Regions from separate parts of the Williamsia sp. Y853 genome, predicted to be linked through region 1. Evidence: riboswitches for the same ligand, from Rfam matches in the RefSeq annotation. Region 1 holds a riboswitch; each other region holds the start of a gene.
What was found. A riboswitch is a leader RNA that binds a small molecule or an ion and turns the genes downstream of it on or off. The one in region 1 is predicted to bind S-adenosylmethionine.
Positions count from the first base shown of each region.

Region 2: another riboswitch for S-adenosylmethionine. It lies ahead of AC1TPF_RS21345 (aminotransferase class V-fold PLP-dependent enzyme); the one in region 1 lies ahead of AC1TPF_RS13005 (bifunctional o-acetylhomoserine/o-acetylserine sulfhydrylase).
Region 3: another riboswitch for S-adenosylmethionine. It lies ahead of AC1TPF_RS15735 (LLM class flavin-dependent oxidoreductase); the one in region 1 lies ahead of AC1TPF_RS13005 (bifunctional o-acetylhomoserine/o-acetylserine sulfhydrylase).

Region 1 covers NZ_JBXCJC010000002.1:216,108-221,375, forward strand. Annotated here, with positions in the region: gene AC1TPF_RS12995 (NADP-dependent isocitrate dehydrogenase) at 1-914, opposite strand, end outside; gene AC1TPF_RS13000 (cutinase family protein) at 1,114-2,706, opposite strand; SAM riboswitch class IV at 2,905-3,014, shown strand; gene AC1TPF_RS13005 (bifunctional o-acetylhomoserine/o-acetylserine sulfhydrylase) at 3,071-4,387, shown strand; gene metX (homoserine O-acetyltransferase MetX) at 4,362-5,268, shown strand, end outside.
Region 2 covers NZ_JBXCJC010000004.1:171,522-176,789, forward strand. Annotated here, with positions in the region: gene AC1TPF_RS21335 (ABC transporter permease) at 1-531, opposite strand, end outside; gene AC1TPF_RS21340 (ABC transporter substrate-binding protein) at 528-2,219, opposite strand; SAM riboswitch class IV at 2,333-2,450, opposite strand; SAM riboswitch class IV at 2,641-2,753, shown strand; gene AC1TPF_RS21345 (aminotransferase class V-fold PLP-dependent enzyme) at 2,841-4,040, shown strand; gene AC1TPF_RS21350 (PP2C family protein-serine/threonine phosphatase) at 4,037-5,236, opposite strand; gene AC1TPF_RS21355 (alpha/beta fold hydrolase) at 5,236-5,268, opposite strand, start outside.
Region 3 covers NZ_JBXCJC010000002.1:809,886-815,153, forward strand. Annotated here, with positions in the region: gene AC1TPF_RS15730 (LLM class flavin-dependent oxidoreductase) at 1-960, opposite strand, end outside; gene AC1TPF_RS15735 (LLM class flavin-dependent oxidoreductase) at 1,045-2,112, opposite strand; SAM riboswitch class I at 2,145-2,239, opposite strand; gene AC1TPF_RS15740 (MarR family winged helix-turn-helix transcriptional regulator) at 2,746-3,210, opposite strand; gene AC1TPF_RS15745 (VOC family protein) at 3,346-3,858, shown strand; gene AC1TPF_RS15750 (pirin family protein) at 3,902-4,675, shown strand; gene AC1TPF_RS15755 (maleylacetate reductase) at 4,700-5,268, shown strand, end outside.

The DNA of each region.
Region 1 (5,268 bases):
GCCTCGCAGACGCTGCCGTCCGGGGTCATCAGAACCGAGGTCATCAGACCCAGCGAACCGTAGCCCTGGGCCACGGTGTCCGACTGCACATCGCCGTCGTAGTTCTTGCAGGCCCAGACATATCCACCCTCCCACTTGAGGCTGGAGGCAACCATGTCGTCGATCAGCCGGTGCTCGTAATGGATTCCGGCAGCGTCGAATTCAGCCTTGAACTCGGTATCGAAGACATGCTGGAAAATGTCTTTGAACGCTCCGTCGTAGGCTTTGAGAATGGTGTTCTTGGTCGACAGGTACACCGGGTAGTTGCGCTGCAGACCGTAGTTCAGCGATGCCCGCGCGAAGTCTTCGATGGACTTGTTGAAGTTGTACATACCCATCACCACGCCGCCCTCTTCGGGCATCTGGACGATCTCGTGCTCGATCGGCGCGGAGCCGTCGTCCGGGGTGAACGTGATGGTGACCTTGCCCGCGGTGGCAACTTTGAAATCGGTCGCGCGGTACTGGTCGCCGAACGCGTGACGTCCGACGATGACCGGCTTGGTCCATCCCGGCACCAGTCGCGGGACGTTGGAGATGATGATCGGAGCGCGGAAGATCGTGCCGCCCAGAATGTTTCGGATGGTGCCGTTGGGCGAGCGCCACATCTTCTTCAGGCCGAACTCTTCGACACGAGCTTCGTCGGGGGTGATGGTGGCGCACTTCACGCCGACACCGTGTTTGAGGATGGCGTATGCCGAGTCGATGGTGACCTGGTCGTCGGTACGGTCACGTTCCTCGATGCCGAGGTCGTAATACTCCAGGTTCAGATCGAGGTACGGGTGGATCAGCTTCTCTTTGATGAACTGCCAGATGATCCGAGTCATCTCGTCGCCGTCCAGCTCTACGACCGTTCCTTCGACCTTGATCTTGCCCATATGGCTACGCGTCCTCCTCGACGATGTGTGCCCCGCTTTCGGACGCCGACTCGTGAGCTGGCGCGCCTGCACCCAAACATGTTCAACCTAGTCCGGCGGGCTGTTACCTCGCTCACCGGACAAAGTAAATATAACGGGCGTACTGCTTGCCAGCATACCCATCACCTGACGGGTCAGGGGCGTCAGCGCAGGGGCCGGATCACGAGGCGGTGGTGAGGTCCGCCGACATGTCAACGGCCATTGTCTCGGTCGCAGCAGGCGCTTCGACAGCAGGCAGATCAGGAGCGACCGGCTTCTGACCTGCCGTGGAATCAACGACGTCGGGGCCGTCGTCATCAGCACCCTGGTCCGCGTGGGAGGTTGCCGGACCGTTCCACACCGGTACGGAGGCGGGCACATCGGCTTCCGGCACAGCGGGATCCGACACAGCCGGCGGGGACACCTCGGGCGCCCGATGCCGACCAGGCCCCGGGATGACGTCGGCAGAGGCCTGCGGGCGATCAACGGACGACGCAGCGAGTGCCCTCCGAGAAGCACCGGCAAGGGCGGTGTCTGTGGCCGGGTCCCCCACGTCCGCCCTGCCCGCGGAGACCGCACCGAATGCCGCATCCGCCATGGCGCGCACCGTCGGTGCCGCGATGAACCCGAGATCCGGGTCACGGTGGTCGAGTACGGCATCGATCACCGCAACCCAGTCCCGAACGAAGTTCACCGGATATTTGACGATGCTGACCGCGCTCCCGAGAATCGCGGCCCACGCGGCCGGGTCACCGGACAGCGCGTCCCGGACCGTGTACAGGTCGGTCAGATACGCACCATGCCCGAGCTGCGGGAGCGCAGGCAGCAAGCCCATGATCGCGCGGGAGATCGGCCGGATGACCTCCGGTTCGGCATAGGGGAAATCCAGAATCACCGGGCGCAGCAGATTGGGCAGTCCGACCTGCGCCAGCACAGTGGTGAGTGAGGGATCGGCGGCGATGAAGATCACCGTGGCACCGTCGGGACCCTCGATGACGGTGATCCCGTCGGTGCCCACAGCCACCCCCGGGCCTGCCGTCATGATGTCGCCATAGTTGTGGTGCTTGACCCAGAAGCCCAGCAACGCGTCCAATGCCCCGATCGGATCTCGCCGCGGGTCGGGTATGTCACAGACCGGGTCACCATCGATGCAGACCGAATACACCGGCATGTCGCCGAAGTCGCCGTCGCGCGAACCATCGAGCATCGCACCCGGATACGCATTGATGAGGTTGACCTCGGCTCCGGCACCGTCGTTTGTGCCGCGTCGCCGAGGGTCGGAATAGAGCTCGCCCGACACTCCGACCGAGGTCACGCCGTCGGCCTTGCCTGCCGCGATGTCGGCCAGTACATCGCCTGCGATCCGGGCCCCCTGCGAATAGCCGGCGATGACGGCCGGGTTGCCCGGGCAGTTGGCCTGATAGGTCGCCACATCCTGGGTGAGCGCGGCTTGTCCGATGTCGATGTTCTCGTCGTAACTCTGTGCACCGAGTGGCCAGAAGGTCCCCGGATAGTCGACGCGTTTGATCACGTAGCCCCGGGCGCTGTAGCGGGTCTCCACCCCTATGGTGTGCAGGAAGTTCGGATCGTCGGTTCCGGCCACCACGAACACGACGCCGTCACCACAGTCGTACGCCTGCGCCTGGGCCGCGAGCCCTGGAGCACTCCCGAGGAAGGTCAACACGGGCAGCGCGACCGCAGCCGCTCCGGATGCCAGCGCCGCCACCCGTCGGCCGGCCGGTTTCGGAACAGCGCGATCAGGCTTCGTCCTCACACCCACAGCAGCCCCAGTTGTTTCGAATCACCGACGGCCTCAAGCATTTCGAGGCAGTTCACCAAAGTTACGGTGGACATTGACAATGGCCAATCGCATGAACGTAGTACAGGGGCATCCGGCTGGTGGCGAATCGCAGAATCTCCGTGCGCTGAACGCTTTTTTGAACAGGAACCGCGTGTTATATCCTTTTGGCCAGGTCCTGAGTGTCAGCGACAAGCCCCGGCTAGCTGACCGGCAACCCTCCAACCGCGGTGGGGTGCTCCGGGTGACGACCAGGTTGCGGTTCGCCGCGGCAAGCGCGGGGTCCGAAAGGTCGGACCCTCTAATTGGATGTCTACCGACCATGAAAGAGAAGTCCTACATGTCTGACACCGACGTCAATCCGGCTGACAACTGGAGCTTTGAAACCAAACAGGTCCATGTTGGCCAGAGCCCTGATTCGGCAACCTCTGCCCGTGCCCTGCCGATTTACCAGACAACGTCGTACACGTTCCGCGACACCGAGCACGCCGCCAACCTCTTCGGTCTGGCCGAGCCCGGCAACATCTACACGCGCATCATGAACCCCACCCAGGACGCCGTCGAGCAGCGAATCGCAGCCCTCGAAGGTGGCGTGGCGGCTCTGCTCGTCGCGTCGGGTCAGGCCGCCGAGACCTACTCGATCCTGAACATCGTCGAAAACGGCGGTCACGTGGTGTCGAGCCCGCGACTGTACGGCGGTACGTACAACCTCTTCCACTACACGCTGCCCAAGCTCGGAATCCAGGTCAGCTTCGTCGAAGATCCCGAAGACCTCGACAGCTGGCGCGCGGCCATCCAGCCCAACACCCGGGCGCTGTTCGGTGAGACGATCTCGAACCCGAACAACGAGATCCTCGATCTCCCCGGCATCTCCGCCGTCGCCCACGAGGCCGGCCTGCCATTGATCGTCGACAACACCGTCGCCACCCCGTACCTGATCAACCCGCTGGAGCACGGCGCCGACATCGTGGTGCATTCGGCCACGAAATACCTTGGTGGACATGGCACCGCGATCGGCGGCGTGATCGTCGACGGCGGCACCTTCGATTGGCGGGGCCAGCGTGACGGTGTAGACCTGTTCCCCGGATTCACCACCCCGGACCCGAGCTACCACGGTGCGATCTTTGCCGACCTCGGTGCTCCGGCCTACGCCCTCAAGGCCCGCGTGCAGTGGTTGCGCGACACCGGTGCCGCCATCTCGCCGTTCAACGCGTTCCTCATCGCCCAGGGCCTGGAAACACTCAGCCTGCGGATCGAACGCCACGTGTCGAACGCCCAGGCGGTGGCCAAGTACCTGGAAGAGCACCCGCAGGTGGAGTCGGTGGCCTACGCCGGACTCGAATCCTCGCGCTGGTACAAGCGAGGCCAGGAATTGGCTCCGCGCGGCCAGGGCGCGATCATCGGCTTCGAGATCGTCGGCGGCGTGGACGCGGGCAAGAAGTTCGTCGACGCACTGGTCCTGCACAGCCATGTCGCCAACATCGGTGATGTGCGCTCGCTGGTCATCCATCCCGCCTCGACCACCCACTCCCAGCTGATCGCTGAAGAGCAGCTGGCCGCAGGCGTGACCCCCGGCCTGGTCCGGTTGGCTGTCGGCATCGAGAACGTCGTCGACATCCTCGCCGACCTCGATGCAGGCTTCGCTGCGGCCAAGTGAGGTGAGTATCGACCCGCACACGCCACCACGAATCCATCCGGACTGGGAATCCCTGCCCGATGGGCAGCTGACCAGTGTGCCGGTCGGCCCGATTTCGCTGGACAACGGTGGACAGATCGAGAATGTGACCCTGGCGTTTCAGCGCTGGGGCACACTCTCGCCCACCCGCGACAACGTAGTTCTGGCTCTGCATGCCCTGACCGGCGACTCCCACGCAACCGGACCCGCCGGTCCCGATCAGCCCGCCCCCGGTTGGTGGGACGGGCTGATCGGTCCGGGCGCCGCAGTCGACACCGACGAGTGGTGTGTCGTCTCGGCGAATGTCCTCGGTGGATGCGGCGGTTCCACCGGCCCTGCATCACTGGATTCCGACGGGCAGGTGTGGGGTTCACGGTTCCCCAACATCACCGTGCTCGATCAGGTCCGCGCCGAGGTCGCATTGCTCGACGCGCTGCAGATCGATACCGTCGCAGCCGTCATCGGCGGCTCGATGGGTGGCGCCCGCGCGCTGGAATGGGTCATCGGTTACCCGGAGCGAGTGCGGAGCGGCTTGATCCTGGCCGTGGGCGCTCGCGCATCAGCCGACCAAATCGGTACGCAGACAACACAAATTGCGGCAATCAAGGCCGATGCCAACTGGCAGAACGGCGACTATCACGGCACCGGTCGTACCCCCACGTCAGGTCTCGGCATTGCCCGCCGCATCGCGCACATGTACTACCGCAGCGAACCCGAACTCGACCAGAGGTTCGCCAACCTCCCTCAGGGACAAGAAGATCCGCTACACGGCGGCCGCTACGCGGTGCAGAGCTACCTCGAGCACCAGGCCGACAAGCTTGTCCGCCGGTTCGATCCGGGTAGCTACGTGGTGCTGTCCGAGG
Region 2 (5,268 bases), on a different contig from region 1:
GAGCTGGAACGAGAAGATGGTCAGCAGCAAGATGCCGAGCCAGAATGTCGGGACTGCCACGGTCAGGACCTCCAGCGAGGTGGCCGGGCCGCGTAGCCATCCTGGCCGGTTGGCCGTGGCCAGCCCCACCACCAGTGCGACGACCAGCGCGAGGATCGCCGAGACGATCACCAATTGCAGTGTGGGCCAAATCTGTTGACCGATGGCCTCGGTGACTGGCATTCGCAGCGCGTAGGACCGTCCGAGGTCGCCGTGAAGCAGTCGCCACAGGTAATCGAAGTATTGGACGATCAACGGATCGTCGAGTTTGTAGTCGTTGATGATCTGCGCCCGGACCTCCGGGGACACCTGCGCGGTGCCGATGATCGCGTTGATCGGCTCACCTTTGCCGGAATGCAGGACGAGGAAGGTGGCAGTGATCGCGCCCCACAGCACCAGCAGCGACACCAGCAATCGGCTGGCGACCGCCCGACCGAGGGAGCGAGTGCGCGCCACCTCGGTCGGGCCTGCCACCGTGTCGATCACGGTCACTTGCTCACCCAGGCGTCGTAGAACGTCGGGTAGGCCTGCGGTTCGAACTTCACGCCTTGCAGGTTGTTACTGCGGCCGAGCACGTAGTTGAAGACGTAGACCGGGAACACTGCGGCGTCGTCGGCGATCTGCTGCTGGGCGCGAGCGTAGATCTCCGACTGCTTGGTCAGATCGGTTTCGCCAAGCGCTGCGATCAAGTCGGAATCAACAGCGGGATTGGAGTACTTGGCCACGTTTGTTCCGAAACTGTCCACCGGAATGTTCGACGAATGATCGAGCGTGCGAAGTGCATCCGGTGACGCCCGCTGCCAGCTGATGTCGAGGACGTCGTAGCCGTTGGTGAAAAGGGCGGTGTAGTAGTCGTCGATGGTGGTGTTCTTGATCTGGTAGTCGACACCGATCTTCTTGGCGGACGACTGCACCTGCTCGAGCAGGGTGTCGCGTTGTTCGCGAGCGTATTCCTTGAGGAAGGGATGCACGACGGTCAGACGCTTTCCGTCCTTGGTGCGGTAGCCGTCGCCGTCGCGTGCGGTCCAGCCGGCTTCGTCGAGAAGCTGATTGGCTTTGTCCTCGTCGTAGACGTACGCCGACTCACTGGCCTTGTTGTAGCCGACCGTGGCGGGGCTCAAGGTGTTCTTCGCGGGCTGGAAGACGCCGAAGTAGAGCTTGTCGACGATGGTGTCCCAGTCGATTCCGGCCCGGAAGGCTTCGCGGACCTTGATGTCGGAGAAGACGCCGGCCTGTGTGTTGGGGTAGTAGTTGTAGTTTCCGCCCGGAGCCTGGACCGTCTCGACGGAATAGCCGGGTGTGTCCTTGAGCGCGCTGACGTTGACCGGCGGGACGCTGGCAATCGCATCGACCTGATTGCTGGTCAAAGCGCCGTAGCGAGAGGAGTCTTCGGGGATCTCCTGGATGCTGATGGCTGCCAGGTGTGCCTTGCCGGAGTGGTCGGCGTTGCCCGGACCCCAGTTGTAGGCCTCGTTGCGGGTGTAGTCGATGCCCTTGTTCGGGGTGTAGCCGGCTTCACTGACAAACGGCCCGGTGCCGACGATCTTGCTGCACAGGGCATCTGTTCCCTGAGTCAGGGTGGAGGGGGCCTCGATGCCGAGGTATGCCGAGGCCGCGGAGGGAAGGAAGGCCGAATTCGGCTCGGAGAAGGTGACTTCCACGTGCGTCGGGTCGATGACGTTGGTGCCGGCGTAGGTGGCGATGGTGTTGGCCGCGAGTTGGGACTTGGTGTTGGGGTCGACGATGTGGTCGAGGTTGGCCTTGACTGCGTTGCCGTCGAACTTTTCTCCGTTGGAGAAGGTGACGTCGTCGCGGAGGGTGAAGGAGTAGGTGAGCTGGTCGGGGGACACGCTCCACTCGGTGGCGAGCCAGGGGTCGAGGCTGCCGTCGGTGTTGAGGGCGACAAGAGAGTCGAGGATCGGGCGGGAGAAGAAGCCGGCGACGTCGGCAGGGCTCTGATGGGGGTCGATGCAGCCGCCGGGACTGCTGTTGATGGCAAACCGAAGGGTGCCGCCGTCGACGGGATCACCGGTGGCCGTCGCGGAATTATTGCTGTCGCCGGAGCCACAGGCGCTGGCGACAAGTCCGACCGTGAGAGCCGTAAGAATCGTGGCCTTGCTCAGATGACCCGGTCCGGGATGCACCCGTCTCAATCGGCCGGCAGCAGGTGTTCGGGACATCGGTTTTCTCCTCGTGAATGCAATGGGCGTGGCAGGTGCTCAGGATTCGATCGCGTGGTGCGTTGAACAAGGTCATCAAGCTTCCGGAAATCTCTTCGGGCTCGCTTGCGTGAACCCCGCGCTTGCCCCATGCCGGTGAAGGCTGGGGCCGTGTCTGTCATCCAGGGCACCCCGCCGCGGTGGAGGGTTGCCGACCAGCAAGCTGGAACTTGGCGCTGATACTCGTTGACACAGGGCAGTTGTTGTCCACCAAGCGAATCCGGGCATCATGTGGGTATGCCCGGGCAGGGGATTTCAACTGTTGGACAGAACCATACTCACGCTCCTGCGGAAATCCGATGGATGCGCGGAGTTCCGATCGCCGAGAAGTTAAAGCACATGGGTATGGACGACGCCGTAAAAGTCTGTTAGCGTCGGCGTCGGTCACGAGTACCAGCGAATAGCCCCGGCTTGCTGGTCAGCAACCCTCCATCGCGGCGGGGTGCTCCGGGTGAAGACCTGGCCTGTTCGAACCCGAACAGGCAAGCGCGGACCCCCCACGTCCGAGTTCCGAACTGCTCCATCGGCAGGTTCGAAACTTGGTGCGTGCGGAATCCCTGACACCGGAAGCTGGTGTGAGATATGAGCACTGCAACACTGAATCGAACCCTGAATGCTCTTGCAGCGATAGAAGGTTCGGACACCCAGGCGCCATTGCGGGATGGCTCGACCACGCGATACGTCAACTTCGACTACGCGGCGAGTGCACCGGCGTTGTGCAGCGTGGTCGAGAGAATCACACAATTGCTTCCGACCTACTCGAGCGTGCATCGGGGCGCGGGCTACGCATCGCAGGTCACGACGCAGGCGTACGAGACCGCCCGTGAGCAGGTCGCGGACTTTGTCGGTGCCGGCGAGCAGCACTGCCTGATCTTTACGCGGAACACCACCGATTCGCTGAACCTCCTGGCCCGCTGTGTGCCGGGAAAGGTCGTCGTCCTCGATCTGGAACATCATTCAAATCTGTTGCCGTGGAGTGACGTTCACGTGGTCCGTGCCGCGAATACGCTGGCCGCGACGATCGTTCGCGTGGAGACCGCACTGATAGAGACCGGTGCGGCGTTGCTGGCGGTCACCGGTGCTTCCAACGTCACCGGCGAGATCTTGCCGATCGGTGAACTGGCAGATCTTGCGCACCGCAACGGCGCTCGGATCGCTGTCGACGGAGCGCAGTTGGTTCCGCACCGCAGGGTGGACATCACTGCAGGCGGCATCGACTACCTGGCCTTTTCAGGACACAAGACCTACGCGCCTTTCGGGGCCGGAGTGCTTGTCGGACTGCGGGATTGGCTGGATGCGGCCGACCCGTACCTCGCAGGCGGCGGTGCCGTACTCAATGTCACCGAGCAGGACGTGAAGTGGGCGCCCGCGCCTGCCCGTCATGAAGGCGGTTCGCCCAACGTCCTGGGTGCGGCTGCGCTCGCGGCGGCCTGCGTCGAGATCGAATCCCTCGGGGAGGCTGTTGTTTCCCATGAAACGTCACTCACCGACCGGTTGCGCAATGGTCTGGCGGAGATCCCGGGCGTGCATGCCCTGAAGATCTTCACCGACAGCACCGATGCCGTTGGCGTTGTCAGCTTTGTCGTCGACGGGCATCGGGCATCTGAGGTGGCAGCCCATCTCTCGGCCGAACACGGCATCGGGGTGCGCGATGGACGATTCTGCGCCCACCCGCTTCTGGACCGTCTGGGCCACGGCTCAGGGGCTGTACGCGCCAGCCTCGGCCTCGGTTCGACCTCCGAGGACGTCGACCTTCTGCTCGCCGCCCTCCGAACCCTCTAGACCCCGGGGTGGGGGACACTCAGTGCGATGAGCGCGGTGTCGTCTTCGAGCCCGGCACCGAAACTGTCGAGCAATGCCCGCACGTCCTCGATGATCTGGCCTGCGGACGTCGGCGTGTGTGCCGCGGCGAACTCGAGCAGCGCACCGTTGTCGTCGTACCGCTCGGGACCAGGTCCGGTCCGCGCCTCGGTGAGCCCGTCGGTGTAGAGCAGGAGGGTGTCGCCGGCATCGAGGTGGATCCGCTTCGAGACGAACTCAGGGTCGCGCAGGATGCCGACCAGTTGCCCACCTTCGGTGCTCACGTACTGCGCTTGACCGGCGGCGGTGAGCAGTAGGGCGGGTGGGTGCCCACCACTGGCGAGGTGGACGTCGAATCCGTTGTCGCGGCGGGTGAGCACACCGAAGATCACTGTGCAGAACCGTGGTTCGTCACCCTGGTGATTCGCATGCAACACGGTGTGGAGGTTGCGTAACACCGCAATCGGATCGTCGTCGTACACCGCCGCAGCGCGCAGCGTGTAGCGGGTCAGCGAGGTCACCGCTGCCGCGGTGGCCCCTTTGCCGCACACGTCGCCGAGGAAGAACCCCCACTTGTGCGCCGACAGGGCGAACACGTCGTAGAAGTCGCCGCCGACATCGTCGATCGACGCGGCGTGGTAGTGGGCCGCTGCCTCCATGCCATCGGGAGGTCGTAACGACGGTGGAAGCAGCGAGCGCTGAAGAGTCGAGGCGAGCAGTTGTATGCGCGCACGTTCTTCTTCTGCATGGCGCCGCGCCTCGAGCAGCTGTTTCTCGTATGCGCGTCGGTCACGTGCGTCCTGTGCGGTGATGCGGACGAGCACGGCGGTTCCATCGGCACCGATCTTCACGTTCGCGGTGACGAAGACGGGCAGTCGTCGGCCGTCGGCCGCGACGAGGTCGACGGTGATTCCGCTCAGTACGCCTTCCAGCTGCAGCAGCGGTGCGAAGTGGGTTTCGTAGTGGATCCGCCCGCCTGCGGTGAGCAGATCGCTGAAAGGTCTGCCCAGCAATGACGTTCGGTCTTGTCCGAGCCACACCGTCAGAGTGGTGTTGACCTTTGCGATGAGCCCGTCCGGCCACGTCGACAGATACCCGCATGGCGCGTTCTCGTACAGGTCTTCCAGATTCTCGTCGAGTACGCCCGGTGACCCGATGTCGCTGTGGTCCTTGCTCATCAACGGCCACCGACGAAGGCCACGATGGCCTC
Region 3 (5,268 bases), 590 kb from region 1:
CGCGGCTGCCACCGTCTCCGGAGAACCGACCAGCGCGTTGGAATTTCCGCCGCCCCCGGTTGCCTTGGACGTTGCCGTCCATCCCGCGGCGCCGAAGCGGTCGACTGAATCAGCGATCTCCAGTAGACGTTGGGAACCGGCATTCTGAGGCGATGTCAGGGAGAATCCGCGTGGGAGCTGGGCGGCGCTGGCTGCTCGGGCATTGAGCTGACCGAGTATCGATTCGGCTTTCTGCCAGGCCAATTCGTCGGTCGGGGCGATGATCGGCCGGAACGCGACCTGTAATCGCGGGCGCCCTTCACGACCTGCGGCCTTCGCAGACGCGGTGATCGACGCGATCTGCTCGGCCGTGTTTTCGAGGGGTTCACCCCACAGCGCGTAGATATCTGCCTCCGCGCCGCCGACCGCATAGGCCGCCGACGACGACCCGCCGAAGGAGATGTCGGGCCGAGGCTGCGCAACCGGGAAGACATCGGAGACGAAGTCGTTGAACCGGTAGTAGGTGCCGTTGTGGTCGAACGGTTCCCGGCTGGTCCACACCTTCTTGACGATCTGGATGTACTCCCGGGTGCGTTCGTACCGCTGGTCTTTCGACAGGAAGTCACCCTCCCGCTGCTGTTCGCTGTCGTTGCCGCCGGTGATGAAGTGCACCGTCACCCGTCCCGCGGAGATCTGGTCGAGTGTTGCGAAGGTTTTGGCGGCGAATGTCGGGTACGAGACATTGGGACGGTGTGCCAGCAGGATCTCGATGCGTTCGAGATTGCTCGCGATGTATGAGGCGGCCGCCGCAGGTTCAGGAGCACCGGCACCATAGGCGAACAGGATCCGGTCCCATCCGAAATCCTCGTGTGCACGAGCGAGTTTGAGCGTGTACTCCCTGTCGAAGGAGCCGGCGGTGGTACGAGGGTGGATCTCGGTGCCGTCATTCGTGGCAGCGATCCCCAGGAACTCTACTGGCATGTTTGTCCTTTTCGATGTGTCAGATGAAGTGCGCGAAGATGCGCCGACCGATACGCATCGACGGCGGGAGCCGGGTCGAAGCGGTCATGTCAGAGCCTCCAACGCGACGGGAGTGGAGATCGGGCGGCTCGGGATCTCACGTCTGAGCACCGGTGCGATCTCGGACTGGAAGAGTTCGAGCGAGTCGCGATGCTGGGAGTCTGTGAGGCCGCTGGCGTCAGCGTGCAGATGCATGACCTCATGACCGAACTTCTCGTGATATCGCAACACTTTGTCGATCACCTGCTGCGGGCTCCCGAGCAGAAGTGAGCTTCGTTCGATGGCGTCCTCGAGGGTCGGAAACACCAGCGGCAGACCGAATGACCCGATTCTCGCCAAGGTGGCGTCGAAGATCGGGCGGTATGTGTCGATCGCATCCTGCGAGTTCTTGGTGGCGTAGTACCCGGCCGATCCCGCACCCACGAGAGCATCCGCCGGATCGTGCCCGTATGCCGCCCACCGCGCTCGGTAGTGGTCGATCAATTCGGCATAGGGTTCGATCGGATTGGTGACGTTGGCCGAGAACAGCGGATCTCCGTAAAATGCTGCCAGATCGACTGATTCACGGCTGGTGGCGCTGCCGTGCCAGACGCGAATCTTCTTCTGCAGCGGGCGGGGCAGGGCCTCGGCGTCGGTCAACGACGGCCGGTACTTGCCCGTCCAGGTGACCGTGTCGTCCTCCCACAACCGTCGGAAGAGTTCGTAGCCTTCCCGGTTGCGCTCCCACTGGTCGGCCTCGGTGACGTGGAACAGCTTGGCCTGCGCGGCGCCGTTGCCCTTGCCGATCATCAGTTGCAGTCGGCCACCGGAGAGGTTGTCGAGGGTCGAGTAGTCCTCGAAGGCGCGAACCGGATCGAGCAGACTGAGCGTTGTCACCGCGGTGAACAGCGCGATGGTCGAAGTCCGTGCGGCGATGTTACTGAGCACAACCGGTGGCGACGAGGAGATGAACGGCCTCTCGTGCCGCTCGCCCACCCCGAAACCGTCGAAGCCCAATTCCTCTGCGAGAACCGCGTTGTCGATCACTTCTCGAAACCGCTCCGCCGGGGTCACGGTCTCGCCGGACAACGGGTGAGGCGTGTGGGTGATCAGACTGATCAACAGAAACTTCACCCGGACTCCTGAACTGACGGCATGGCACACAACCTTCATCGGTCCCGGCAGTAGCACCCGCACCCGCCGAGGCGGGGGGTTGCTGCGACGTCAGCGAGCCGGGTCTCTCAATCGCTCTTGATGATCCTTGTGCACAGTAAGCCGGTGCCCATAACGCGTCAAACGATGAATCAACTTGCCCGACAGACAGTGTGAGTCACGTTGGTCCCGCCATCAGGGATGTTCAGCCCTTTCCGGCGAACGGACCGATGGACTTTCTGAAGCATTGCCGCAGCACAACAGCCTCCAGGGCGATCCGGTCGGTGCGCGGTGATCGCAGGCCGTCCGGCACGACGCGTCATGACCACCCGCCGTGGAACGGTTAGATTCAGTCAGGTTCAAACCCCACGCCATCTTTTGATGGCCATCGGAATCGTGCGCCCAGGTCGCCGGACCCGCTATGGCTTGTTGCCCTCGTCTTCGATGATCCTGGGGGCTGCGACGCCAAACAGAACAAACGCGATCTCCCGATCTGCCATCAGCGAGGACCGGTCGGCGCCCGGGAGTACAAGAGGTTCGGCAAGATGCTTGTACCCGCAATGACTTTTCACCGCCACACCGCAGCCGGGATGACTTGTCGATCGAACCGGCCGTCTACTCGGGCGCCTGCAGCAGGTGTTCGCGTGTGTCGGCGAATGCTCGCCCCAACACGGCAACGTCGCGCGGACTGAGCAGGTCGAACATGTTTCGCCTGACCTCGGCGACATGTCCGGGGCTCGCCGACGCCAGCTTCTGCATCCCGGCGTCGGTCAATTCCGCCATCATGCCGCGTTTGTCGTCTTCGCATTCGACGCGAAGCACCCATCCGGCGTCGACCAGACGGCCGATTGCCCTGGTGGCGCCACTTCTCGTGGTCGTGATCGCATCAGCCAGATCCCGCATGCGCAGTCGGTGCTGCGGCGCCTCGGACAAGATGACCAGCAATTCGAAGTCGGTGAACGACAAACCCGCATCCCTGGCGAGCTGCTGATCGAGCGTCCGCAGCAGCAACCGGGTCGCATCCAGGTACGCGCGCCACGTCCGCTGCTCGTCCTCGCTGAGCCACTGTGTTGATTCCACGACTAGAGCATAGCCAAAGTAGTTGACAAGGCAACCAGTTGCGGTACGCTACCGAAGTAGTTGAGCACGCAACCATTTACCTCTGCCCACACGAAGCGCACACTGGATGAAGACCCCCGCACGGAAGGACCGGCCATGAGCACCGCCGACATCGACGAGAAGCGCCTGCAGGAATATGCGGGCAAGCGTGAGGCGATCCGCGCCGAACACCTGATACCCGCCGAATCCCGGCCGGCCTCCTCTGCTCGCGGTCTGCACCACACCGCACTGGTCAGCAGCGACGTCGAACGCACCGTTCGCTTCTACCAGGACCTACTCGAATTCCCGCTGACCGAACTCATCGAGAACCGCGACTATCCCGGCTCCTCGCACTTCTTCTTCGACATCGGCAACGGAAATCTCTTGGCGTTCTTCGACTTTCCCGGCCTGGATGTCGGTCCATACCAGGAAGTCCTCGGCGGGCTGCATCATGTCGCGATCAGTGTCGAGCCGCAGCGCTGGAAACATTTGCGCGACAAACTGATCGACGCGGGCGTCGAACTCATCGAACACAGCGAGGTGTCGCTGTACTTCCGCGACCCCGACGGGGCCCGCCTCGAACTCATCGCCGATCCACTCGGCGAGATGTACGGCTCTCACGTTCTCTAGACATGGCTTCTGGCGATAGCGCTCCACTCGAAAGGCCCTACCGATGACCACAGCAACACCTCCCACCCGCTTCGACGTCCGCCGTGCCGACAGTCGCTTCAAGACCAACGCGGGTTGGCTCGACTCCAAACACTCCTTCTCTTTCGGCCCCCACTACGACCCGGCCAACACCCACCACGGTGTCCTGATGGTCAACAACGACGACATCGTCCTGCCCCGACAAGGTTTCGACACTCATCCCCATCAGGACATGGAGATCGTCACCTGGGTTCTGCAGGGCTCCCTGGTCCACCAGGACTCGATGGGACACAACGGCGTCATCTACCCCGGTCTGGCGCAGCGAATGAGCGCCGGTACCGGGATCATGCATTCGGAGAAGAACGATGTCTGGCGCCAAGACACCGCCGACGCGACCCACGATCCCGTGCACTTCGTCCAGATGTGGGTTGTCCCTGATGAATCCGGTATCACGCCGGGCTACGAGCAACTGGAGATCGACCACGAATTGTTGTCCGGCGGGTTGGTTCCGGTGGCCTCGGGCATGCCGCAGTACGTCGACCATTCGGCGATCCGCATCAAAAACCGTTACGCCACCATGCATGTGGCGAGGATGTCCCCCGGGCAGCATCCCCTGACACTTCCCGACGCTCCCCTGCTGCACGTCTTCGTCCCGCGCGGCGACGTCGTGATGGAGGGTGTCGGCAACCTCGGCGACGGCGACGCGGTCCGCGTCCACGGCGATGGCGGGCAACAGCTGACCGCCACCTCCGATGCCGAGGTCATCGTGTGGGAAATGCATGCCGCGATAGCGGCCTGAGACACCGGGAACATGGCAGACCCGATGCGGGGCTTCACCGATCCCGGACCGCCGTCGCGGATCGTGTTCGGCGGCGGGACCCTGGCAACCGTCGGCGACGAGGTCAGCAGGCTCGGCGGCAGTCGGGTTCTGCTGATCGCCGGACCGCGCCTCGAATCCCTGGCCACCGAGCTCACGGGCCAGTTGGGCACTGCGCTCGTGGCCCGCTTCGACGGCGCGGTCATGCACACGCCGCTGGAGGTTACCGAGCGCGCGATGGAGTTGGCCGAAGCGGCAGATGTCGACTGCGTGGTGGCGATCGGCGGTGGTTCGGCAACCGGACTGTCGAAGGCGCTGGCAGTACGCGGCGGATACGACCAGATCATCGTTCCGACCACCTATGCCGGCTCTGAGGTGACGCCGGTACTCGGCGAGACCGTCGACGGGGTCAAGACCACACGCAGTTCGCCGGCCATCCTGCCCGAGACCGTTATCTACGACGTCGACCTGACCATGGATCTGCCTGCCGCGATCACACTCACCAGCTCAATCAATGCCCTGGCGCATGCGGTCGAGGCGTTGTACTCGGCCGACGCGAATCCGGTCACCGACCT